Regions from separate parts of the Micromonospora sp. NPDC053740 genome, predicted to be linked through region 1. Evidence: riboswitches for the same ligand, from Rfam matches in the RefSeq annotation. Region 1 holds a riboswitch; each other region holds the start of a gene.

Region 1 (7,905 bases):
CGTCGACGCGCCGGACGGCACTGCCGCCCGCCCGGTCGACCCGTCGGCGAGGACCACGTCGGCCTCCACCGTCGGGTTGCCCCGGCTGTCGAGGATCTGCCGACCACGCACGCGACTGATTGCCGTCATCACACACTCCCTGCTCAAGCTGCCTGTTCGCAGCCAGACTGGCAGGAAACGGCGGCCCTGGCACCGCGACGATGGACACGTTGACCCGTACCCCGGGGTGCGGGTTTAGGGTCGCGGGATGCGGGTGGGTGAGTTGGCACGACGGACCGGAACCACGGTCCGGGCACTGCGGTACTACGAGTCGGCCGGGCTGGTCGTGCCCCGGCGGCTGAGCAACGGCTACCGCGAGTACGACCCGATCGCGGTGCGGCTGGTGGCCCAGATCCGCGAGCTGATGGCGCTCGGCCTCACCGTCGAGGAGACCCGCCCGTTCGTCGAGTCGATCGCCGGTGGCGCCGACGACACCGACGTGTGCGCCGCGGCGGTGGCCACGTACCGCAGCACCATCGGCAACCTGCAGGAACGGATCGGCAAGTTGACCGCCCAGCGGGACGCGCTGGACGCCCGCCTGGACGCCGCCGCGACCCAGGTCGTACCCGGCAGTCCCGCCGAGGGCGCCGACCCCACCGCGCTGGTCGGCGTCCGGTTGCCACCGCTGGCCTTCTACGGCACCGACGGCCGCCCGGTCGATCTCGGCGCGCTCGGCGCCGGTCGCAGCGTCATCTTCGTCTACCCACTGACCGGACGACCGGGCGTCGACCTGCCCAACGGGCTGCTGGAGATCCACGGCGCGCGCGGCAGCACCGAGCAGGCCGCCTGGTTCCGCGACCACCACGCGGAACTCCGCGCGGCCGGTGCCGCACGGGTCTACGGCCTGTCCGCGCAGTCGACCGGTTACCAGCGGGAACTCGCCCACCGGCTGCGACTGCCCTACCCGCTGATCCCCGACCCGAGGCTGACCCTGGCCGACGCCCTGCGGCTGCCGACCCGCGCCGCCGGCGACATGACGCTCTACGAGCGGCTGACCCTGATCGTCGCCGACGGCGCTGTCGAACACGTCTTCCACCCGATCCCGGACCCGGCGTCGCACCCCCTGCACGTGATGCGGTGGCTCACGAAGCGACGCCAGGCCCCCGGATCGGTTGCCGCCTAGAAGTCGTCGTCGAAGGCGACGGTGCCGGTCACCCCGACCTGGTACGCCGACACCCGCCGCTCGAAGAAGTTGGACAGCTCCTGCACGTCCTGCAACTCCATGAAGCCGAACGGGTTGCTCGACCCGTAGTGCGCCGCGATGCCGAGCTGGGCGAGTCGGCGGTCGGCGACGTGCTGGAGGTACTCCCGCATGTCGGCCAACGTCAGACCGGGCACACCATGGCCCAACAGGTCCTCGGCGAACTGCACCTCACACTCGACCGCCTCGGTGAGCATCCGGCGAACCTGGTCGGCGAGGTCGTCGTCGAACAGGTCCGGCTCCTCGACGCGAACGGTGTCGACGACGTCGAACGCGAACGCCATGTGCATGGACTCGTCGCGGAACACCCAGTTGGTGCCCGAGGCGAGGCCGTGCAGCAGGCCGCGGGAACGCAGGAAGTAGACGTACGCGAACGCGCCGTAGAAGAACAACCCCTCAATGCAGGCGGCGAAGCAGATCAGGTTGAGCAGGAACGTGCGCCGGTCCTCGCGGGAGCGCAGCTCGCGCAGGTCGTTGAGGGAGTTGATCCACCGGAAGCAGAACTCGGCCTTGCGACGGATCGAGGGGATGTTCTCGATGGCCGCGAAGGCCTCGAAGCGCTCGGTCTCGTCGGGCACGTACGTGTCGAGCAGGTTGAGATAGAACTGGACGTGCACGGCCTCCTCGAACAGCTGGCGGGACAGGTAGAGGCGACCCTCCGGGCTGTTGACGTGCTGGTAGAGGTTGAGCACCAGGTTGTTGGCGACGATCGTGTCACCGGTGGCGAAGAACGCCACCAGGCGGCTGACCAGGTGCCGTTCGGCCGGCGACAGCTTGTCCAGGTCGGCGAGGTCGGCGTGCAGGTCGACCTCCTCGACCGTCCAGGTGTTGCGGATCGCGTCGCGGAACCTGTCGAAGAAGTGCGGGTAGCGCATCGGGCGGAGAGTCAGGTCCATCCCGGGGTCGAGCAGCATGTGCGTGGTCCTCGTGTCGGTGATGCTGGCGTCGGTGGTGGCGGCTTCGGCGGGGGTCACTGGCAGGCCTCGCACGACTCGGGGTTCTCCAGCGAGCAGGCCAGCGCCTCCGCGTCGACGACGACTGGCGCGACAGCGCTGACGGTGGCCTGCTGGATCCGCGTCGCGGGACGCGAGCGCAGGTAGTAGGTGGTCTTCAGCCCGGCCTTCCAGGCGTACAGGTACATCGAGGAGAGCTTGCCGATGGTCGGCGCGGCCAGGAACAGGTTCAGCGACTGGGACTGGTCGATGAACGGGGCGCGGGCGGCGGCCAGGTCGATGAGCGCCCGCTGCGGCAGCTCCCACGCGGTGCGGAACAGCTCCCGTACGGCGGCCGGCAGCTCGGCGATCTCCTGCACGGACCCCTCCGCCCGCTTGATCGCCGAACGGATCCGCTCGGTCCACAGACCGCGGGCCTTCAGCTCGCGTACCAGAGCGGTGTTGACCTGGAGGAACTCCCCCGACAAGGTCTCGCGCTTGAACAGGTTGGACACCTGCGGCTCGATGCACTCGTAACACCCGGCGATCGAGGCGATGGTGGCCGTCGGCGCGACCGCCACCAGCAGCGAGTTGCGCAGCCCGTACGCCTCGACCCGCTCGCGCAGCGCGTCCCACCGCGCGGTCTGCGTACCCTCGACACCCCACAGGTCGGGCTGGAGCTGGCCCCGCGCGGCCCGGGTCTGCGGGTACGCCGGATGCGCGCCGAAGTCGCGCGCCAGGTCGGCCGAGGTCTCCAGCGCGGTCAGGTACAGCTCCTCGCTGATCAGGGTGGACAGCTCCCGGGCGGCCGGCGAGTCGAACGGCAGCCGCAGCGCGAAGAAGACGTCTTGTAGGCCCATCAGCCCGAGTCCGACCGGCCGCCAGCGGGGGTTGCTCGCCGCCGCCTGCGCGGTCGGGTAGTAGTTGATGTCGATGACCCGGTCGAGGAAGGTCACCGCGGTCCGTACCGTGGCGCGCAGCCGCTCCCAGTCGATGCCGCCGGCGGTGAGGTGGGCGGCTAGGTTCACCGAGCCGAGGTTGCACACGGCGGTCTCGGTGTCACTGGACACCTCGACGATCTCGGTGCAGAGGTTCGACAGGTGCACCACGTTGCCCGGCTCGGCGGTCTGGTTGCAGAGCCGGTTGGCGGCGTCCTTGAAGGTCATCCAGCCGTTGCCGGTCTGGGCGAGGGTCCGCATCATCTTCCCGTACAGCTCCCGTGCCGGGACCTGCCGCACGTAGAGACCCTGCGCCTCGGCCTGGCGGTACGCGGCGTCGAACCGCTCGCCCCACAGGTCGGGCAGCTCGGGCACCTCGTGCGGGTCGAACAGCGACCACGGCTCGTCGGCCTCGACCCGCCGCATGAACTCGTCCGGGATCCAGTTGGCCAGGTTGAGGTTGTGGGTGCGTCGGGCGTCCTCGCCGGTGTTGTCCCGCAGTTGCAGGAACTCCTCGATGTCCGGGTGCCACGGCTCCAGATAGACGCAGGCCGCGCCCTTGCGTCGGCCACCCTGGTTCACAGCGGCGACGCTCGCGTCCAGCGTGCGCAGCCACGGCACGATGCCGTTGGACTGCCCGTTCGTGCCCCGGATCAGCGCTCCCCGGGAGCGCACCCGGGAGTACGCGATGCCGATGCCACCGGCGAACTTGGACAGGTTGGCGACCTGGGCGTACCGCTGGTAGATCGAGTCCAGCTCGTCGAGCGGGGAGTCGACCAGGTAGCAGGAGGACATCTGGGTGTGCCGGGTGCCGGAGTTGAACAGGGTCGGTGAGCTGGGCAGGTAGGCCAGGCTGGACATCAGCCGGTAGAAGTCGACAGCCTCGTCCGCCGTCCGGGACAGGCCGCAGGCCACCCGCAGCAGCCAGTACTGCGGGGTCTCCAGCACCAGTCGGCTGATGGGGTGGCGCAGCAGGTAGCGGTCGTACACGGTGCGCAGGCCGAAGTACTCGAACCGGCGGTCGCCGTCCGGGTCGATGGCGTGGTCGAGCGTCGCGGCGTGTGCGGCGACGAACGCGGCGGTGTCGTCACCGATCAGGCCCTCGGCGTGGCCGACCCGGATCGCCGCGCTGAACGAGGTGATGCCCTGTCGACGCACCTCCTTGTCGACGTAGCCGGCCAGCAATCGCGCGGCGAGGCGCGAGTACTGCGGCTCCTCACCGATCATCTCGGCGGCGGTCTGGATGGACAGCCGGTCAAGTTCGGCAGTGGTCGCGCCGTCGTAGAGCCCGCTGATGGTGCGGGTGGCCACCCGCATCGGGTCGACGTCGGTCAGGTCGTCGGCCCACCGCTCGATCGCCCGGACGATCTTGTTCACGTCCACGGGTTCGGTGCCGCCGTCGCGCTTGCGGACCTGCATCGGCGTCCGCCGCGCTGTCGCGTCGCCGCTGGCCGGGACTACCTCGGTGACTGTCACCACTCGCTCCTCGGAGTTCGAGACCTGGTGGCCCGGACGCAAGGAGACAGACACCGACGGACGCCACGCCAGCCCGGCGTGGGTCAGGTGGCGTCAGCCGTCCCACGCGGCCTCGGACCGCCGCGCCACCCGGATGCGGGTACGCGGCGCGCTGGCAGGTCTTCGGACTCGCGGGCACGACCGGGCTCGCCGGTCTCCTACTGGCCGTCGCTTCCCAGGCCGATTGATGGCCCAGTGCTGATGACGGCGGTCGTTCCCACTCACCGCTGCGGGACAGTCCCGGATTTCCACCGGGTTCCCTGTTGCCTCGACCGCCCCGGATGAGCGGCCGAACCAGCTGCGCTCGACACCATATATAGGGACGCAGCCGTTGTCACACCCCACATGTCGGTCTCGGGCGTGTCGGTGGCCGACTCGGTGACCACCGTCACCACCCCGGCCGACAACACCCCGTCGACCGACGCCAGGCACCGGAGACGGGGCCCTGCGCGCTGGTGTCGACACTCGACAGGGATGTGGCGTATCGAGGCCACGGTGCCGCAGACCGCACCCATATGCCACTGCCTATGCCTTGAGGTGGGCTGAACGCCCGATCTCCACGGGCTCGCCACCCTGCCACCTTCGCCCGTCAACGGGCACGATGGACGGTGAGGCGGATCGACCCGGCGAGGCAAACATCATACGTCTGCGGGCCCACGGTGATCGACATCGTTGACGGGCTGGAGCGGCGCTCCGTATACTCCCTGTGATCATCTGATCTTTAGCCTAGCCGGGCGAGGAACGCATGCCGCAGATCACTGCCGTCACCGTCGAAGACGTCCGCTTCCCCACCTCCCTGACCGCTGACGGGTCAGACGCCATGAACAAGGACGGCGACTACTCGGCGGCCTACGTCGTCCTGCACACCGACGGCGTCGACGGCGTGGGCGCGCCACTCGCGGGGCACGGCCTGACCTTCACCATCGGTCGAGGCAACGACATCGTCGCGGCGGCGGCAGTCCACCAGGCACAGCTTCTGGTGGGCCTGGACGTGGCGACGATGGCAGCGGACATGGGCGCCGTCTACCGCCTCCTCACCTCCGACTCGCAACTGCGTTGGCTCGGGCCGGAGAAGGGTGTCGTCCACCTGTCCCTGGCGGCCGTGTTGAACGCGTCGTGGGACCTGGTCGCCCGGGTCGCCGACAAGCCGCTGTGGCGGCTGCTCGTCGACATGTCCCCCGAGCAACTCGTCGACATCGCGGACCTGCGCTACCTGTCCGACGCGCTGACCCGGGACGAGGCACTGGCCATCCTGCGGGCCAAGGAGGGCACGAAGGCGGCCCGCCTCGCCGAGCTCGACCGGACCGGCTACCCCGCCTACACCACCTCGGCGGGTTGGCTCGGCTACGGCGACGACAAGCTGCGCCGGCTGTGCCAGGAGGCGGTGGACACCGGCTACGGCTACGTCAAGCTCAAGGTGGGCGCCAACCTCGACGACGACATCAGGCGATGCGCGATCGCGCGGGAGATCCTCGGGCCGGATCGCAACCTGATGATCGACGCCAACCAGGTGTGGGACGTCGGTCAGGCCATCGACTGGGTCACCGCCCTCGCCCAGTTCAAACCACTGTGGATCGAGGAGCCGACCAGCCCCGACGACATCCTGGGCCACGCGGCCGTCCGCCGCGCCGTCGCTCCGATCGGCGTCGCCACCGGCGAGCACTGCCACAACCGGGTGATGTTCAAGCAGCTGTTCCAGGCCGAGGCCATCGACTTCTGCCAACTGGACACCGGCCGCTTGGCCAGCATCAACGAGATCGTCGCCGTGCTGCTGCTCGCCGCGAAGTTCGACGTCCCGGTGTGCCCGCACGCCGGCGGTGTCGGGCTGTGCGAGATGGTCCAGCACGTGTCGGTGCTCGACTACGTCGCGATCTCGGGGGACCTCACCAACCGGGTCACCGAGTTCGTCGACCACCTGCACGAGCACTTCACCGATCCCTGCATCATCCGGGACACCGGCACGGGCAGCGGATACGTTCTGCCCAGCCAGCCCGGCTACTCCACCCGGATGCGTCAGGAGTCGGTAGCGCTCTACCGCTTTCCCGACGGCCACTACTGGGCGACGACAGACCCGACTACCGTGTCATCTCCGGAGGCGGCGTACGTGATCGCGGGTGGGAAGGCCACCCTCACCGGCCGCTAGGGGGATCATGTCTCGCACTGACGAAGTGGTCAACGGCATCAAGCGGATGATCCTCGAAGGGCAGTTCAGGCCCGGGGACCGGTTGCCCATCGAGAAGGACCTCGCCGAGCAGCTCGGAGTCTCGCGGGGGTCCCTGCGCGAGGGGATGTCGGCGCTGTCGATCCTGGGCATCGTCAACATCCGCCAGGGCGACGGCACCTACGTCACCAACCTCGACGCGCCACAACTGCTGGCCCCGATGGGTTTCGTCGTGGACTTCCAGGGCCAGGGCGACCCCCGGCACATCCACACCGTTCGCCGGCTGCTGGAGTGCGAGGCCGCCTGCCTGGCGGCGACCAGGATCACCGACGAGGCCCTGGCCCAGGCGGGTGACCTGCTCGAAGAGGCAGCCCGGTTGATCGGCCAGTCACCGCCGGACCACGAGCGGATCATGGAGATCGACATCGCCTTCCACCGGATCATCGCGGTGCACGCCGAGAACCCGGTGCTCGTCGGTCTGATCGAAGCCTTCGCCGGGCGCACCATCCGGGGCCGGCTCTGGCGGAGTCTGCACGAGGAGGGCGCGGACCTGCGCACCCATCACGAACACGTGGCGATCCTGAAGGCCCTCGTGGCGCGCGACCCGGAGCGGGCGCGCACCCGGATGGCGAACCACCTGATCGGCGTGGAGGAGTCGTTGCAGGGGTTACCCGACGACGCTGACGCCAGCGTCGAGACGGCCCGGTCGTGACAGCCGACCCTCACGACTGCACGTCGAGCAGCCCCTCGTCGTACAACGCCGTCCAGAGCTGATCCGGGACGTCGACACCAGTTCGACGCAGGGTCTCGGTCACCTGGGCCTCGTCACGCATGCCGACGACCGTCGAGACCACGGCCGGGTGACGACGGACGAACGCCAACGCCGCCTGGGGCAGCGTGACGCCGTACATCTGGCAGACCCGCGCTATCCGGCGGGCCTGATCGATCACCTCCGCCGGCGCCTGCTGGTAGTCGTAGACGGCGTCGGGCGGCGGAACGTCCCGAGCCAGCAGCCCGGAGTTGTAGACACCGGCGACCACCACACCGACGTGGCGGGTCTGCGCGACGGGGAGCAGGTCGGTCAGCGCGCCCTGCTCCAGCAGTGTGTACCGGCCGGCG
Region 2 (7,905 bases), on a different contig from region 1:
TAGCTCAGGGGGCGTAGACCAGGTCCATCGTGTCGGTGTGCCCGGACCAGCGCAGGTCGAGCCGCCAGCAACCGGCCTCCGGCAGGTCGATGATCGACGGCCCTGGCCCGCCGGCGACCTCCCGGATCACCCGTGTGTCGGTGCCGTCCAGCCTCGCGGTGATCACCAGGGTTGCCGGTGCGGTCGAATCGGGCGAGGTCGTGGCGGCGCGAGCCACCCAGAGGATCTTGTTGTTCGACCCGTCCGTCCGGACCTGCCGCAGCGGATGGGCGAACAGCACCGCCACGATGTCACCCTTCGCGCCGAAGACGTGCGGAACCCGCGCGTCCCCGCTGAACCCGGCGTCCGCCCAGTCCGGCAGCGACCCCGTCTCGACCCGCGCCGCGCAGGCGGTCGCGGTGCTCGCCGTGGTGGCCGCACCCGCCGTCGGCGCCGCTCCGCCGGCCGTGGTCGTACACCCCGCCAGCAGGACCACCGAGGATGCCAGCATCAACCTGCCCCAGGAAACCATCTCGCCCCTTCCGGTACGCGTCGAGCACTCGTCGCACCTATCCGACACCGCCCGGGCCCGCCGGGTTCCTGGTGCTCTGACCGGGAGCGTGCGTAAGTCATCACGGGCGCCTGTGAGGATGCCCAGGTGGACCGGTGGACGACTCGTATCCGCGTCCCACGCTCCCGCCTTCTGGGTTCTCGCCGACGTCGAGGGCAACGAGGCCTGTGTGACGACCTGGCAGGGCCGAGACGACTCGTAGACCGGCCTGACCGGCCAGGAAACACCGCTGCCACCTCGGGCCGGCGCCGACTGTCGACGCGTTTGTCCGACTAATTCGCTATCCGGTGGCCGGTGCGCAGTGCTACACAACCGAGGTGCAGCACATTTTGGATTTCCCCGAGGTCCTGCGGCTGATCGAAGACCGCTCGGCCGCGTTCCGGGCCGCGATCGCGTCCGCCCCCGACCTTGACGTCCAGGTCCCGACCTGTCCGGACTGGACGCTGCGCGAACTCGCGCAGCACCTCGGCGACGGCCGCCGCCGCCAGGCCGCCATCGTCGCGGCGGGCCCGGGCGCTGAGCCCCCGGCGAGGACGGACCCGAAGGGCGCCCCGACTGCGCCCCGCGACCGCGAAGCCCTGGACGCCTGGCTCGCCGAGTCGACCGGGCTCATGCTCGACGCGATGCGCGCGGCCGGCCCGGACCGCGGCTGCTGGACCTGGTGGGGCCGCTCGCAGGCCCCGGAGACCAGCGGAGCCGTGGCCCGCCACCAGATCCAGGAGTTGGCCGTCCACACCTACGACGCCCAGCTCACTCAGGGGGTCGCACAGCCGCTGCCGACGGACGTCGCGGTCGAGGGAGTCGACGAGTTCCTGACGACGGTCGCGGCGACGACCGTCGCCTGGCCGTTCAAGCCGGCGACCATCGACCTGCACACGACCGAGGGCCGCTCCTGGCGCCTGACCCTCAACGCCGACGGCGTCCGCTGCGACGACCTCGCCGCCGACGCGCAGCCAGGCGACATGGCGATGCGAGGCGCAGCGAGCGACATGGTCCTCTACTTCTACGAGCGAGTCCCACTCGACGACCTGGAGACGACCGGCGACATCCAGCCGATGGAGCAGCTCGCAGACTGGGACCCGAACGCGTACTAGCCCAATGAGCGCGCGATCTCGATCGCCTCGGCCTTGGTGAGGGTGCCCTCAAGCCGGTAGCTGACGTCGTTGTCCTGCCAGATCAGGGTCGAGCCGGCAAGCCGGGCGGTCTCCCGGCGGATTCCGCCCGCCCGGTCCACGTAGGACAGGATGTGCGGGCCGTCGACCCAGACGGCGAAGTCGCCGTTGACCTGGACCCAGTTCGCGCCCGGCGGGATGACCTCCTTGTGGAAGGCCAGGTCGAGGCGACCGTCGAACGCGTCGACGCGTAGCGCGCCCCCGTCGTAGAGCAGCGTCGCCACCCGGTACCGCCCCGTGGCGTCCGGGTCGGCTATCAGCACCTGCTCGGGCGTGCCCAGCATCGCCGGCAGGCGGATCGGAAACCGCACCGACCGTTGGGCCTCGTCCAGGGCGACGGCCCGCTGCCCGGGCAACGGCGAGGCGGTGCCGCCGGGAGGCGTCGGGGTGGGTGAGGTGGCGATGCTGACCCCGGCGAAGCGCAGCAGCCCCGTGACGACGTCGGCGATCGCGGCCCGCGTCGGCGGCAACAGCGCCACCAGCAGGGCGACGAGCGCGACCGCGGCGAGCGACCGCCACCGTCGCCGCCGGGGCGCGGGCGCGGGCGCGGGCGTGCCGAGTCGTACGCGGACGCGGGCGCTCACGTCGGGCGGATCGGGGGTGTCCAGCCAGGCGGACAGGTCGCGCAGTTCCCGTTCGAGGTCACCCATGCCGGACCTCCTCACGGTCGAGCAGGCCGCGAAGCTTCGCCAGCGCCCGGGACGTGCGCGACTTCACAGTGCCCCGGGGCCAGCCCAGAGCCGACACCGTCTCCTCCTCGGTGAGATCGAGGAAGAAGCGGCAGACGATCACCTCGCGGTCCCGTACCGGCAGTTGTCGCAGTGCCTGCACGAGCGACGCCCGGCGCTCACCGGCGAGGACCGCGCCGACCGCGTCGTCCTCGGCGACCTCGGACGTCGGGTCCGCTGCCGCCGCCCGCAGCACGAGCCCGTCGCGCCGACCACGGGAGCGGTGCAGGTTGCGGGTCTCGTTCGTGACGATCGCGAGCAACCACGACCGGAAGGACGCGTCACCCCGGTAACGGGACAGCTTCCGGTACGCCTTCACAAACGCCTCCTGGATGACGTCCTCGGAGTCCGAGCCCGCGCCGAGCAGCACCGCCGTCCGGTACGCGGACGCGGTGTGCCGGGCGACCAGGAGGTTGTACGCCTCCAGGTCACCCGCCCGAGCGCGGGTGACGAGCGCCTCGTCGTCCAGGGGAGCCTCCGTTTCGGATCACACTCATGACACCGCCCACCCGCCGTGGGTTCCACCCGGATATCCCGACGCAGGTCAGCTCTCTCCCATCCGGCGTGCAGCGTATTGCCAGGAACCGGTGCTGCACTGGAGGGACGTCGAGGAGAGGGGCCGGGCATGAGCTGGTTCAACCGCCGGTCACGGGGCGCCGAGGTGACCCCGACGAAGCTGGATCGGGAGGCGACCCGCGACGACCTCGCGGCGCTGGAGGCGTTCGTCGCCACCCGGCGCGGGGTGGAGTTCTACCTGGAACCGGAGACGACCGCGACGGACACCACGGTGATGGCGATCGCCCACGACGGCGAGTGGATCCGCCGTCGTACCGGAACGCCCCGCGCGGCTGGGACCATCGCCCGCAAGCACGCGGTGCCGCTGTACGAGGCGGCGCGCACCGGCTACCCGGAACGGATGCGGACCTGGAGCCGGGCCCACCCGGAACGCCACGCCCGCTGAGGCCAGGTCAGCGCGGCTGGGCCGGCGCGGGTGCGCGCGAAGCGGTGGCGCGGGCCTGCACCCGCCGGAATTCGGGTGAGGTGACAGGGCCTGATGCCCTCCCCGGGATTGATCGCGGACACTGGTGGGGCGTTCGCCGATCCCAGGTGATGGTGTCGGCCGACGCCGCGCTGCCGGATGATCGGCGCAGGCCAGAGTTCGTTCGGACGTCCTTTGCTCTGCTTACCTATGCGCACCAGGAACGGAGCGTCACTGGTGCCTATAGGTAAGCAGAGCAAAGGACGTCGGGCATTGAGCGGGGGCATTGCGGCATGCCGATTCGCGCTCGCACCAATCGCTGAAGCCCGATGGGTTCCGTCCGTCTGGTAGGGCGGGACCGGCGTTGACCGGCGGCGCGAGGGTGTGGCAGCATTCGCGGCCTGACGGCAGTGAAGGAAGTCGGTGCGATTCCGACGCGGTCCCGCCACTGTCACCGGGGAGCGATCCCCCCTCGTGAGTCACGGCCGTGCGTCTGCGGTTGGAAGGCCGGGGGAGAGCGTCGATCCGGAAGCCAGGATACTTCGGCCGTCGGGACGTACCCCAGGGCGTGGACACCCGAGGAGGACCCGATGACGCATAGCGTCTTATTCATCGACGATCATCGTCGTATTGCGCTCCAGGCAGCGCGCTCCAGGGACATCGGCCACCGGCACCGCTGAGCTGATCGCCCGCCGCTGACCGGCCCCGACGCACGCGTCGGTGCGCCGTTCGCCCGGGCCGTCGTACCGGCTGACGCCGAACCCACCCGCATCGCCCGGTCGCCCCCCTGAGGGCCCAGGGCGTCACTTTCCGGAGCCTGCCGTGCGCATCCTGCTGCTGTCCACCGCCGACACCGACCTGCTGGCCGCCCGCGCCAGCGGTGCCGACTACCGGCTGGCCAACCCCGCCAGAGTCGCCGCCGACGAGGTGCCCGCCCTGCTCGACGGGGTCGCCCTCGTCGTCGTACGGCTGCTCGGCGGTCGGCAGGCGTGGCCGGACGGCCTCGCCGCGGTGCTCGCCACCGGCGTGCCGACGGTCGTGCTCGGCGGTGAGGCGCTGCCCGACGCGGAGCTGATGGCCATCTCCACAGTGCCGTCCGGGGTCGTCACCCAGTCGCTGGCGTACCTGGTGGAGGGCGGTCCGGACAACCTCGGGCAGTTGGCCCGGTTCCTCTCCGACACGGTGCTGCTCACCGGCGAGGGGTTCGCCGCACCAGCGCCCACCCCGGCGTACGGCGTGCACGGCGACCACCCCACCGACCCGGACCGGCCCACAGTGGGGATCGTCTTCTACCGGGCACACGCCCTGGCCGGCAACACCGGTTTCGTCGACGTGCTCGCCGACGCGGTCCACCAGGCCGGCGGCAACCCGCTGCCGATCTTCTGCGGCTCGCTGCGCGGACTGACCGCGGGCGCCGGCCCACTCGGGCTCTTCGCCCGCTGTGACGCGCTGCTGGTCACGGTGCTCGCGGCCGGCGGTGCGGTCGCCGCGGATGCCTCCGGTGGCGGCGACGAGGACGCCTGGGACGTCGGCGCCCTGGCGGCCCTGGACGTGCCGGTCATCCAGGCGCTCTGCCTCACCAGCACCCGCGCGCAGTGGGCCGACAGCGACGCCGGCCTGTCCCCGCTGGACGCCGCCATGCAGGTCGCCATCCCCGAGTTCGACGGTCGGATCGTCACAGTGCCGTTCTCGTTCAAGCAGATCGACGCCGACGGGCTCTCGGTATACGCCGCCGACCCCGAGCGGGCCGCCCGGGTCGCCGGGATCGCGGTGCGCCACGCCCGGCTGCGGTACGTGCCGCACGCCGACAAGCGGGTCGCCGTGGTGCTCAGCTCGTACCCCACCAAGCACTCCCGGGTCGGCAACGCTGTCGGGCTGGACACCCCGGCCTCGGCGGTCCGGCTGTTCGCCGCGCTGGCCGAGGCCGGCTACGACCTGGGTGACGCGCCGCCGCCCGACGACGGCGACGCGCTGATCCACGCCCTGATCGCCGCCGGTGGTCACGACGTGGAGTGGCTCACCCCGGAGCAGTTGGCCGCCGCCGAGGCCCGGATACCGGGGACGACGTACCGGCGTTGGTTCGACGAGGTACCGGCCGAGCTGCGCGAGCGGATGCGGGAGCACTGGGGTGAGCCGCCGGGCGAGCTGTACACCGAGGGCGGCGACATCGTGCTCGCCGGGCTGCGCTTCGGCAACGTGGTGCTGTTGATCCAGCCGCCTCGGGGCTTCGGGGAGAACCCGATCGCCATCTACCACGACCCGGACCTGCCGCCCAGCCACCACTACCTGGCCGCGTACCGCTGGTTGACCGCGCCGGTAGCGGACGGCGGCTTCGGCGCGGACGCCGTGGTGCACCTGGGCAAGCACGGCACCCTGGAATGGCTGCCCGGCAAGGGCCTCGGCCTGGCCGCGGACTGCGCCCCCGACGCGGTCCTCGGTGACCTGCCGCTGGTGTACCCGTTCATCGTCAACGACCCCGGCGAGGGCACCCAGGCCAAGCGGCGGGCACACGCCGTGGTCGTCGACCACCTGGTCCCGCCGATGGCCCGCGCCGAGACCTACGGCGACCTCGCCAAACTGGAACAACTGCTCGACGAGTACGCGACAGTGCAGGCCCTCGACCCGGCGAAGGTGCCCACCGTGCGGGCCCAGATCTGGGACCTGGTACGCGCCGCCGAGCTGCACCACGACCTGCACGCCGAGGCGATGCCCGACGCCGACGACTTCGACGACTTCGTGCTCCACCTCGACGGGTACCTGTGCGAGGTCAAGGACGTGCAGATCCGCGACGGGCTGCACATCCTCGCCGACGCGCCCACCGGCGAACCACGGGTCAACCTGGTCCTGGCGGTGCTGCGCGCCCCACAGATCTGGGGTGGCGCCCGGGCCCTGCCCGGCCTGCGACAGGCCCTCGCCGTCGCGTACTCCCTCGACGAGCAGGAGCTGCTCGCGTCGCCGGGACAGCGACTGGCGCTGCCTGCGGCGCTGACCGACGTGGTGGACGGGCCGGCCGGCACCGCCGCCGACGCGATCGACCTCATCGAGGTGCTGGCCCGGCGGCTGGTCATCGGCATGGAGACCCTGGACTGGGCAGTGGACACTGTTGACGCGGTGGTGACCGAGGTGACCGGTCAGTCGATCCCGGACGTCGCCGCGGTGCTGCACTTCGCCGCCACCGAGCTGGTGCCCCGACTGGGTCGGACCACCGACGAGCTGACCAACACCCTCGGCGCGCTGGACGGCAGGTTCGTGCCGCCCGGCCCGTCCGGTTCACCCACCCGGGGCCTGGTGAACGTGCTGCCCACCGGCCGCAACTTCTACTCCGTCGACCCGAAGGCCATCCCCAGCCGCAACGCCTGGGACGTCGGGGTGGCCCTCGCCGACTCGCTGCTGGCCCGGCACCTGGCTGACACCGGGGCGTACCCCCGCTCGGTGGGGTTGACAGTGTGGGGTACCAGCGCGATGCGGACCCAGGGCGACGACATCGCCGAGGTCCTCGCGTTGCTGGGCTGCCGGCCGGTCTGGGACGACAGGTCCCGGCGGGTGACCGGCATCGAGGTGGTGCCGACCGCCGAGCTGGGCCGCCCGCGCGTCGACGTCACTGTGCGCATCTCCGGGTTCTTCCGCGACGCGTTCCCACACGTGGTGGCGCTGCTCGACGACGCCGTCCGGCGGGTCGCCGCCCTCAACGAGCCGGACGAGGAGAACTACCTGCGGGCGCACGTCGCCGCAGACCTCGCCGAACACGGCGACGAGCGGCGGGCCACCGCCCGGATCTTCGGCTCCAAGCCTGGCGCGTACGGCGCGGGGCTGCTGCCCCTGATCGACGCCCGGACCTGGCGCAGCGACGCCGACCTGGCCGAGGTGTACGCGGTGTGGGGCGGCTACGCGTACGGCCGGGGCCTGGACGGGCGGGAGGCGCGTGCCGACATGGAACGCTCGTTCGCCCGGATCGCGGTGGCGGTGAAGAACCAGGACACCCGCGAGCACGACATCGTCGACTCCGACGACTACTTCCAGTACCACGGCGGGATGGTGGCGATGGTCCGCCACCTCACCGGCACGTCACCGCAGGCGTACGTGGGTGACTCGGCGATGCCGCACGACGTGCGCACCCGCACGCTGGGCGAGGAGACCCGGCGGGTGTTCCGGGCCCGGGTGGTCAACCCGAAGTGGATCGCCGCGATGCGCCGGCACGGCTACAAGGGCGCGTTCGAGCTGGCGGCCACAGTGGACTACCTGTTCGGCTACGACGCCACAGCGGGTGTGGTCGACGACTGGATGTACGAGCATCTGGCCGCCGCGTACCTCTTCGACGCGACCACCCGGGAGTTCCTGGAGAAGTCCAACCCGTGGGCGTTGCGCGGCATCACCGAGCGGCTGTTGGAGGCCGCCGACCGGGGGCTGTGGGCCAAGCCGGAGCCGGCCACCCTCGACCGGTTGCGCGACACGTACCTGGCCAGTGAGGGCGACCTG
Region 3 (7,905 bases), on a different contig from region 1:
CTTGTCGGCCTTCGCGTCACACTCGTAGTCGCCGTCCTTGTTCGGTCCGTTGCACGGGCACTTGTTGGCCTCGTCGACGAGATCGCCGAGATCCACCGTGTCGTCGAAGACGCCCTTTGCTGTCTTCGATCTTCGACCGTGACCTCCACTGTCACGATGAAAATGGCTCACTGACCAGCCCCTCCAGGTTGGTGAGCTCTTCGGCGAGTCCGAGGGTGTCAGCCAAGGTGCTCCCGGGCATCGGCCGGGCGATGTCCGCTAACTAGCCGCGATCCGATCGTTCGTGAGGTCAGCCGGTCCGCCAACCGGCCGGGTCGGTACCGCCGGGCACTGGCGCCGCGGGGTCGTAGGGCTGCCGGGTGAAGATGAAAGTGCCAAGATCGAGGTGGCTGACGGCGCCAGTCGCGTCGTGTTGCACCCGCAGCCGTTCGCCGGCGAAGTAGCCGTTGATCCCCTCCCAGCCGCCGTCGTCGGTGGGGCGCAGCCGGGTGCCGCGCCCGCCGGACAGCGGGGCCAACTCCACGAAGCCATCAGCCTGCGGGCGCAGCACATAGGGGGCCGGCCCCCAGTACCACGGGCCGGCGAGATCCAGTAGCTGTGGATCAACTGAGGGCAGCGGTCGCCACGGCGCAGGGATCCGCGGCTCCCGCTCGGCGACCGTCTGCAGCAGATCAGCGGCGAGAGCACCGGCGGACAGGCCGGCGGTCACGTTACCCATGACGACCGCGCCCAGAGCGTCATCGGGGTCGACCCACACGGTCGCGACAAAGCCCGGCATCGAGCCGGTGTGCCCGGCCAACAGCCGGCCGTCGCGGCGCAGCAGCTGCATGCCAAGCCCATAGCTCCTGTCCCAGTCCGTCGCCTCCGGCGGGCTCGCCGGGGTGCGCATCTGCGCGACGGTGTCCGGATGCAACACCCGGTCGTCGCCGTCGATGAGGAACGCAGAGAACCTCGCCAGGTCCGTCGCGGTCGACCACAGCTGCCCGGCAGGCGCCATCAGACCGGTGTCCACGGCCGGCTCCGCCAGAAGCACATCGGCCCAGGGGTGCACCGCCCAGCCCGTGGCGTGTGGCGCGACGGGCAGCAGGGTCGTGCGGGTCATCGCGAGCGGCTCCAGCACCTCGCGCCGCAGCACCTCGCCCCAGGCCTGCCCCCGAACTCGCTGCACCAGCGCGCCGAGCAGCGCATAGCCGGGGTTGGAATAGTGGTGGCGCTGTCCGGCGGGATGCACCTGCGGATCGCTGCCCAGCACGTCGGCCAAGTCGGGCCGTAGCGTGCCCGGGGTTCGCTCCCACCACGGGCCGGGCGCCTCAGCGATCAGCCCAGCGGTGTGCGCCAGCAGCGCACCGACCGTGGCCTGGCCCGCCGCCGTGCCCGGCAGGTGCTCGGCCAGTGGATCGGTGAGCGCGAGTCGCCCCTCGTCGCGCAGGCGCAGCACCAGCACCGCCAGGAAAGTCTTGGTGATCGAGCCGATCCGGTATTGGAGGTTGCCATCCGGCACCCTGCCGTCCACAGTTCCCCACCCGTCCACCCACACAGGACGGCCATCACGCACCACGGCAGCGACGACCGAAGGCGCCCGGCCCGCTACCTGACCAGTGGCCAGCCGGTGAACCAGCGCGCGCCGGGTTTCGGGTAGCAGCGGCGTCGGGATCGGTGACATGCGGGCAAACCTACCGGTGGCCCGCACGGCCCGTACCGATCCGACGCGTCCGGATCTGCCGCTGATGAGCGTGGCGTCCGTGACGGCGGACAGTGAGGCCGTGCCCGTGGGAACAGGTCGGGCACGCCGGGCAGGGCACTGTGATCACCTCGCGGCGACATATAGCCATCGCGATCGGCCACTCACGCGGTGAAGGTGAAGATTCTGCCGGTGGGTCGCGCCTGCTGAGGTTGTCCGTGGAACCGATGAGCGCCGACAGAGAACAGCACGTCAGGTGGTGCGTGGAATGCCTCCTCGGCGAAGCCGGCGTCGGTGAACCAGCCGCGTATCGCCGGGGTGAGGTCGGGACTGCGGCGCGTCCTGGTCCAGATCACGGTTGCGTCGGCTGCGCACAGCCGCGGCAAGGCGTTGATCGTTGCTCGCACGTCGCCGTCGCTGATATTGCCCAGCACCCCGGCGAGAACGACCAAATCGGCAGGGGCGGCCCTGCGGTACGCGGCGAAGTCGCCAGCATCGGCTTGGGTGGCGGTGATCCCGTTGAGACCAGCGGCGGCGATGCCCATCCGGGCGGCGGCCACGTTGCGAGGGTCGTACTCGATCAGCTCTGCGCATACCCGGTCGGCGTCCGACCGCGACGCAAGGGCGCCGATGAGGTCATGCCCTTGTCCCGCGCACACGCTGACGATCCGGAGCGAGGAGTCCGGCCGGTGGTCAAGCCATTCGCTGATGTGCTGCTGAACGAGCCGAAGCCTCCGCGACAACGGCGATGTGTCGTCGTCGTAGGGCAGGTGCCAGTCGTGCCAGTCGATAGCGGCAGTCACCGAAGCCATGCTGCCACGACCGGCGGAGGCGGTAGGGCGGCGTCGGCTCCTGCCGAAGAGCCCCTGCCGATCCCGGCCAGAACTCACCCGCACAGCGCGGACCGGAGCCCGCAGGTGCTCCATCTTGCAACAGGTACCTTGCTCTGGCAAGGTAGCATCATGCAGACCGATCCAAAGCTCGTAGCCTTGCGGCGCGGCCTGCTCGAACCACTCGTACTGGCTGCGGTCGAGTCCCAGCAGCGGTACGCGGCGGAAATCCTCGCCGCGCTGCAGGAGGCAGGCTTCCCCGCGCAGGAAGGCACGCTGTACCCGCTGCTGAGCAAACTCCGGCGAGACGGGCTTGTGCACCACGAGTGGCGTGAGTCGCCGTCAGGACCGCCCCGGAAGTACTTCTCCTTGACGGATGCCGGCAGAGGCCAGCTTGCCGCGTTCCGCGAGTACTGGAACGAGCTGACCCACGTCATTGACTCGATTGGACGATGACCCATGACTGAGCCGATATCCATTCGCCTCACCGGGCATGTCGCGGCCTTCCCGGCCACCAGCGAAGCACGCGACGCCCTGCGGCGGTACCTCGACGATGCGCGGAGCGCGCTGCGCTCCGACCCAGACGCTGACGAGATCGTCCGAGATCTCGAGTGCGCGATCGGCGACCGGTTGAGCGCTTTCACAGGCTTGGGCGACGCTTCGGTGACCGGTGCCCAGATGACAGTGATCCTGGCTGAGCTCGGGCCGGTGAGCCCCGCACGCCCCTCGCCGCCTTCACCCGAGGGGAGGTCGCGTGGCCGGTTCTGGCGCCGGATCGATGAAGGCAAATGGTTTGGCGGCCTCTGCCTCGGGATCGCGGCGTACGGCGGGTTCCGCGTCGACTGGGTACGAACCGTCGTGCTGCTGTTGACCGTGCTCACCGGTGGACTACTGGCAGTGCCGTACCTGGTCCTGCTGCTCGTCCTGCCCGCCGTCCCGACGGTCGCCGACTATGAGCGTCAACGTGACGCACCGCGATACGCCTGAACCGAGCGAACGGAAAAGAGGGAGTCCGAAGCGCGCTGTTGTCGCTCAGCAATCCACCGTGCCACAGCCCGACCAGGCCCCCGCCGGATCCCACCACCTTCCGAACATGCGCGATCAACTGAGCTCTTCTGCCGCCGCTGACAAGGCGCGGCGATCGGGGGCGTGCTCCCCGATCGACCGCTGCCGGTGCCGCGTGGCGAGATGGTGCCGTGCCCCGGGTTATGGCTCACGGGTTGACTGGTGGCGTGGGTCCGCCTCGAACATGCACGCCGGTTGCCTGGCGCGGGAGCGCCGCCACAACCACTCGGTCACTCCGTCGTCCAACGATCGTGGTGGATCACCGATGACACCGGGCTTCGCTGGCGCCAGCCGTGCCGCTCCAGGTCCGGCGTCTGCTCCAGATGGGTGACCGGGCCGAGGCAGAGCCACGCCACCGGGCGGACGGTGGCCGGGATGCCGAGCAGGTCGCGTAGGAACGGCTCCCGGTAGAACGAGACCCAGCCGACCCCGAGTTGCTCGGCGGTTGCGGCCAGCCACAGGTTCTGGATCGCCAGACAGACCGAGTAGAGGCCGGCGTCGGCGATCGCGTGACGGCCGAGCACGGCCGGCCCGCCCCGCTCGGGGTCGTACGTGACGACGACTGACATCGTCGACTCCCGTACGCCATCGATCTTGATCCGGTTGAAGCGTTCCGCCGCCGCACCCTCGAGAGTGGCCGCGAAGGTGTCCCGTTCCCGCTCCACGTGCCGGTGGAACTCCTGCCGCAGCTCGGGATCGCGGACCAGGATGAAGTCCCAGGGCTGGGAGAGGCCGACGCTCGGCGCGGCGTGCGCCGCCGTGAGGACCCGGTTCAACGTCTCGTCGGGGATCGGCGCCCCGGTGAACTGGGCACGTACGTCCCGGCGGCGGTGGATGGTCTCGTAGAGGCCGGTGTCCAAGGCAGGCTCCCGCTGCGCTCGTGCCCCTGAGGGGGCGATGACGCGAGGCCGGTCTTCGGACTCCCGGATCTACGCTGGTCACCCGCCTTCCCAACCCCGCAGGGTCAGTGGCTGCGTCTGGTACGCGTGGGTGGCAGCTCCCCGGTCACCGCGGCGGGCCCGTGCCGGACTCACACCGGCTTCCCGATTCTCCCCACTCGCGCAGGGCACCTCGCAACGTTTGTGCCACCGCACACGATAACGGTCCCGACGAACATGGGAGGCCCCGGCGCCGCATCGCCAGTGATGGGCGTGGGCTCGTCACGATCGGGCATGGCGCGTGACCGTGGCGGCCAGACGCCGACGCCGTACGGGGACCTCCAGGCGGACGGGTCGGGTAGCATCTGCCTGTCGGGTCGAGAGGCGCTGCGACGGGCGGAGCCCGCCACGCTCGGCCCCCATCTCTTCGACAAGGGCGCCTCCGAGCTTCGGAGGCGACCGCTTGAGCGCGTTATTGAGCCAGAAAGACACCGCATCGTCGCTGCGGCAGCTGATGTCCCAGCGCGTTCTGGTGTTGGACGGCGCCTGGGGAACGATGTTGCAGGGCGCGCAGCTCACCGCCGCGGACTATCGGGGCGACCTGATTGTCGACCATCCGCAGGACGTCAGCGGTGATCCCGACCTGCTCAACCTCACCCGACCGGACGTCATTCTGGACGTACACCGGCGGTATCTGGCCGCCGGCGCCGACATCACCACCACCAATACGTTCACGGCGACGAGCATCGGCCAGGCCGACTACGGGCTCCAGTCACTGGTTCGTGAGATGAACGTTCAGGGCGCGCGGCTGGCCCGGCAGGCGGCGGACGAGTTCGGTGGCCGGTTCGTGGCCGGCTCGGTCGGGCCGCTGAACGTGACGCTGTCGCTGTCGCCGCGGGTGGAGGACCCGGCGTATCGTGCCGTCGACTTCGACGCAGTGCGCGCGGCGTACGCGGAGCAGATCTCGGCCCTGGCCGAGGGCGGTGTCGACCTGCTTCTGATCGAGACGATCTTCGACACGTTGAACGCGAAAGCCGCAATCGCCGCGGCCCGTGAGGTCGCGCCGCAGCTGCCGCTGTGGATCTCCGTGACCATCGTCGACCTGAGCGGCCGGACCCTGTCGGGGCAGACCGTGGAGGCTTTCTGGCGCTCGATAGAGCGGGCCGATCCGCTGGTCGTCGGCGTGAACTGCTCGCTGGGCGCGGCCGAGATGCGCCCGCACGTCGAGGAGCTTTCCAAGATCGCCGGCACCTACGTGGCGTGTCACCCCAACGCCGGTCTGCCGAACGCTTTTGGCGGCTACGACCAGACGCCGGAGGAGACCGCCGGCCTGCTCGGCGAGTTTGCCGCGTCCGGCTTGCTCAACATCGCCGGCGGTTGCTGCGGCACCTCACCGGAGCACATCGCCCGGATCGTCGCCGCCGTGGCCGGCACACCGCCACGGACGGTCGCCGCCCTGCCGCAGACCACCCGGTTCAGTGGGTTGGAACCGTTCGCGATCGGACCCGACACCGGGTTCGTGATGATCGGTGAGCGCACCAACGTCACCGGCTCGGCCAAGTTCCGCCGGCTCGTCGAGTCGGACAACTATCAGGGCGCGGTCGACGTGGCCCTGGAGCAGGTCCGCGGTGGCGCCAACCTGCTCGACGTCAACATGGACGCGGACCTGCTCGACAGCGAGCGCGCCATGACGACCTTCCTCAACCTCATCGCCACCGAGCCTGAGGTCGCCCGGATCCCAGTGATGATCGATAGTTCGAAGTGGTCGGTCCTCGAGGCCGGCCTCAAGTGCGTGCAGGGCAAGGGCGTGGTCAACTCGATCAGCCTCAAGGAGGGCACTGAGGCATTCCTGGCTCAGGCCCGCCGAATTCACGACTACGGCGCCGGCGTGGTGGTGATGGCCTTCGACGAACAGGGCCAGGCCGACACCACCGAACGCAAGGTGTCCATCTGCGGCCGGGCCTACGATCTGCTCGTCGAGCAGGTCGGGTTCGCGCCGGAGGACATCATCTTCGACCCGAACGTCCTCGCGGTCGCCACCGGGATCGCCGAGCACAACGGATACGCGAAGGCCTTCATCGACGCCCTCCCGCTGATCAAGGCGCGCTGCCCGGGTGCCCGCACCAGCGGAGGCATCTCCAACCTGTCATTCTCCTTCCGCGGCAACGACGTGGTTCGCGAGGCCATGCATTCCGCGTTCCTGTTGCACGCTGTCCGCGCCGGGTTGGACATGGGCATCGTCAACGCCGGCCAGCTCGCCGTGTACGCCGATATCCCCGCCGACCTCGTCGAACTCGTCGAGGACGTGATCTTCGACCGGCGCCCGGACGCCACCGACCGCCTGGTCGCCTTCGCGTCGACCGTTACCGGTTCCGGCACGAAGCGTGCGGTCGACCTGTCCTGGCGCGAGGCGCCGGTGCACGAGCGGCTGTCGTACGCGCTGGTCCACGGCATCGTCGACTTCATCGAACAGGACACGGAGGAGGCCCGACAGGGCCTCGCCCGACCCCTCGATGTCATCGAGGGTCCGCTGATGAACGGAATGAAGATCGTCGGCGACCTGTTCGGCGCCGGCAAGATGTTCCTGCCGCAGGTCGTCAAGAGCGCCCGGGTGATGAAGCGCTCAGTGGCCTACCTCGAACCGTTCATGGAAGCCGAGAAGGAGCAGGCCCGCCTCGAGGGCCGGATCGACCCGGGCCGCGGGCAGGGCAAGGTCGTGCTGGCGACCGTGAAGGGCGATGTGCACGACATCGGCAAGAACATCGTCGGCGTGGTCCTGGGCTGCAACAGCTACGAGGTCATCGACCTGGGCGTGATGGTTCCGGCCGGCCGGATTCTGGACACGGCCGTCGCCGAGGGAGCTGACGCCATCGGCCTGTCCGGCCTGATCACGCCATCGCTCGACGAGATGGTCGCAGTCGGCGCCGAGATGCAGCGCCGCGGCCTCAAGATGCCCCTGCTGATCGGCGGGGCCACGACATCGCGTCAACACACCGCCGTGCGCATCGCCCCCGCGTACGACGGCACAACAGTGCACGTGCTCGACGCGTCCCGGGTCGTCGGCGTGGTGTCCGACCTGCTCGACGATGGCCGGGCCCGCGAACTGGACCGCGCCAACCGCGTCGAGCAGGAGCAGTTGCGCGAGGCGCATGCCAACCGGCGCTCCCAGCCGATGCTCGCCCTGACTGAGGCTCGCGCCAACCGCGAGGAGGTCGACTTCACCGACCTGCCGACCCCGGACTTCACCGGCCGGCGGACGGTCCAGCCCACCCTTCCCGAGCTGCGCGAGATGATCGACTGGCAGTTCCTCTTTCTGGCCTGGGAACTCAAGGGCAAGTTCCCGGCGATCCTGGACCAGCCGGTCGCCCGCGAGCTCTACGACGACGCCAACACACTGTTGGACAAGATCACGAAGGACGACTCCTTCCAGGCCCGAGGCGTCTACGGCTTC

Evidence for each region. Region 1 has a riboswitch for cobalamin ahead of AB0K35_RS24135 (ribonucleoside-diphosphate reductase subunit alpha). Riboswitches for the same ligand answer to the same signal wherever they lie in the genome.
Region 2: linked by a shared signal. The riboswitch ahead of cobN (cobaltochelatase subunit CobN) and the one ahead of AB0K35_RS24135 (ribonucleoside-diphosphate reductase subunit alpha) in region 1 are both predicted to bind cobalamin.
Region 3: linked by a shared signal. The riboswitch ahead of bluB (5,6-dimethylbenzimidazole synthase) and the one ahead of AB0K35_RS24135 (ribonucleoside-diphosphate reductase subunit alpha) in region 1 are both predicted to bind cobalamin.

Annotation. Positions count from the first base shown of each region.
Region 1 covers NZ_JBFASO010000009.1:312,668-320,572, reverse strand. Annotated here, with positions in the region: gene eno (phosphopyruvate hydratase) at 1-129, opposite strand, end outside; gene AB0K35_RS24145 (MerR family transcriptional regulator) at 248-1,162, shown strand; gene AB0K35_RS24140 (ribonucleotide-diphosphate reductase subunit beta) at 1,159-2,154, opposite strand; gene AB0K35_RS24135 (ribonucleoside-diphosphate reductase subunit alpha) at 2,211-4,529, opposite strand; cobalamin riboswitch at 4,722-4,939, opposite strand; gene AB0K35_RS24130 (enolase C-terminal domain-like protein) at 5,371-6,768, shown strand; gene AB0K35_RS24125 (FadR/GntR family transcriptional regulator) at 6,776-7,498, shown strand; gene AB0K35_RS24120 (aldo/keto reductase) at 7,509-7,905, opposite strand, start outside.
Region 2 covers NZ_JBFASO010000010.1:90,833-98,737, forward strand. Annotated here, with positions in the region: gene AB0K35_RS24890 (hypothetical protein) at 5-490, opposite strand; partial or broken gene AB0K35_RS24895 (4a-hydroxytetrahydrobiopterin dehydratase) at 645-752, shown strand; gene AB0K35_RS24900 (maleylpyruvate isomerase family mycothiol-dependent enzyme) at 868-1,644, shown strand; gene AB0K35_RS24905 (DUF4367 domain-containing protein) at 1,641-2,372, opposite strand; gene AB0K35_RS24910 (RNA polymerase sigma factor) at 2,365-2,820, opposite strand; gene AB0K35_RS24915 (hypothetical protein) at 3,076-3,411, shown strand; cobalamin riboswitch at 3,843-3,972, shown strand; gene cobN (cobaltochelatase subunit CobN) at 4,252-7,905, shown strand, end outside.
Region 3 covers NZ_JBFASO010000001.1:968,614-976,518, reverse strand. Annotated here, with positions in the region: gene AB0K35_RS04290 (hypothetical protein) at 1-171, opposite strand, end outside; gene AB0K35_RS04285 (serine hydrolase domain-containing protein) at 290-1,663, opposite strand; gene AB0K35_RS04280 (class I SAM-dependent methyltransferase family protein) at 1,846-2,484, opposite strand; gene AB0K35_RS04275 (PadR family transcriptional regulator) at 2,644-2,967, shown strand; gene AB0K35_RS04270 (PspC domain-containing protein) at 2,971-3,498, shown strand; gene bluB (5,6-dimethylbenzimidazole synthase) at 3,807-4,436, opposite strand; cobalamin riboswitch at 4,465-4,665, opposite strand; gene metH (methionine synthase) at 4,930-7,905, shown strand, end outside.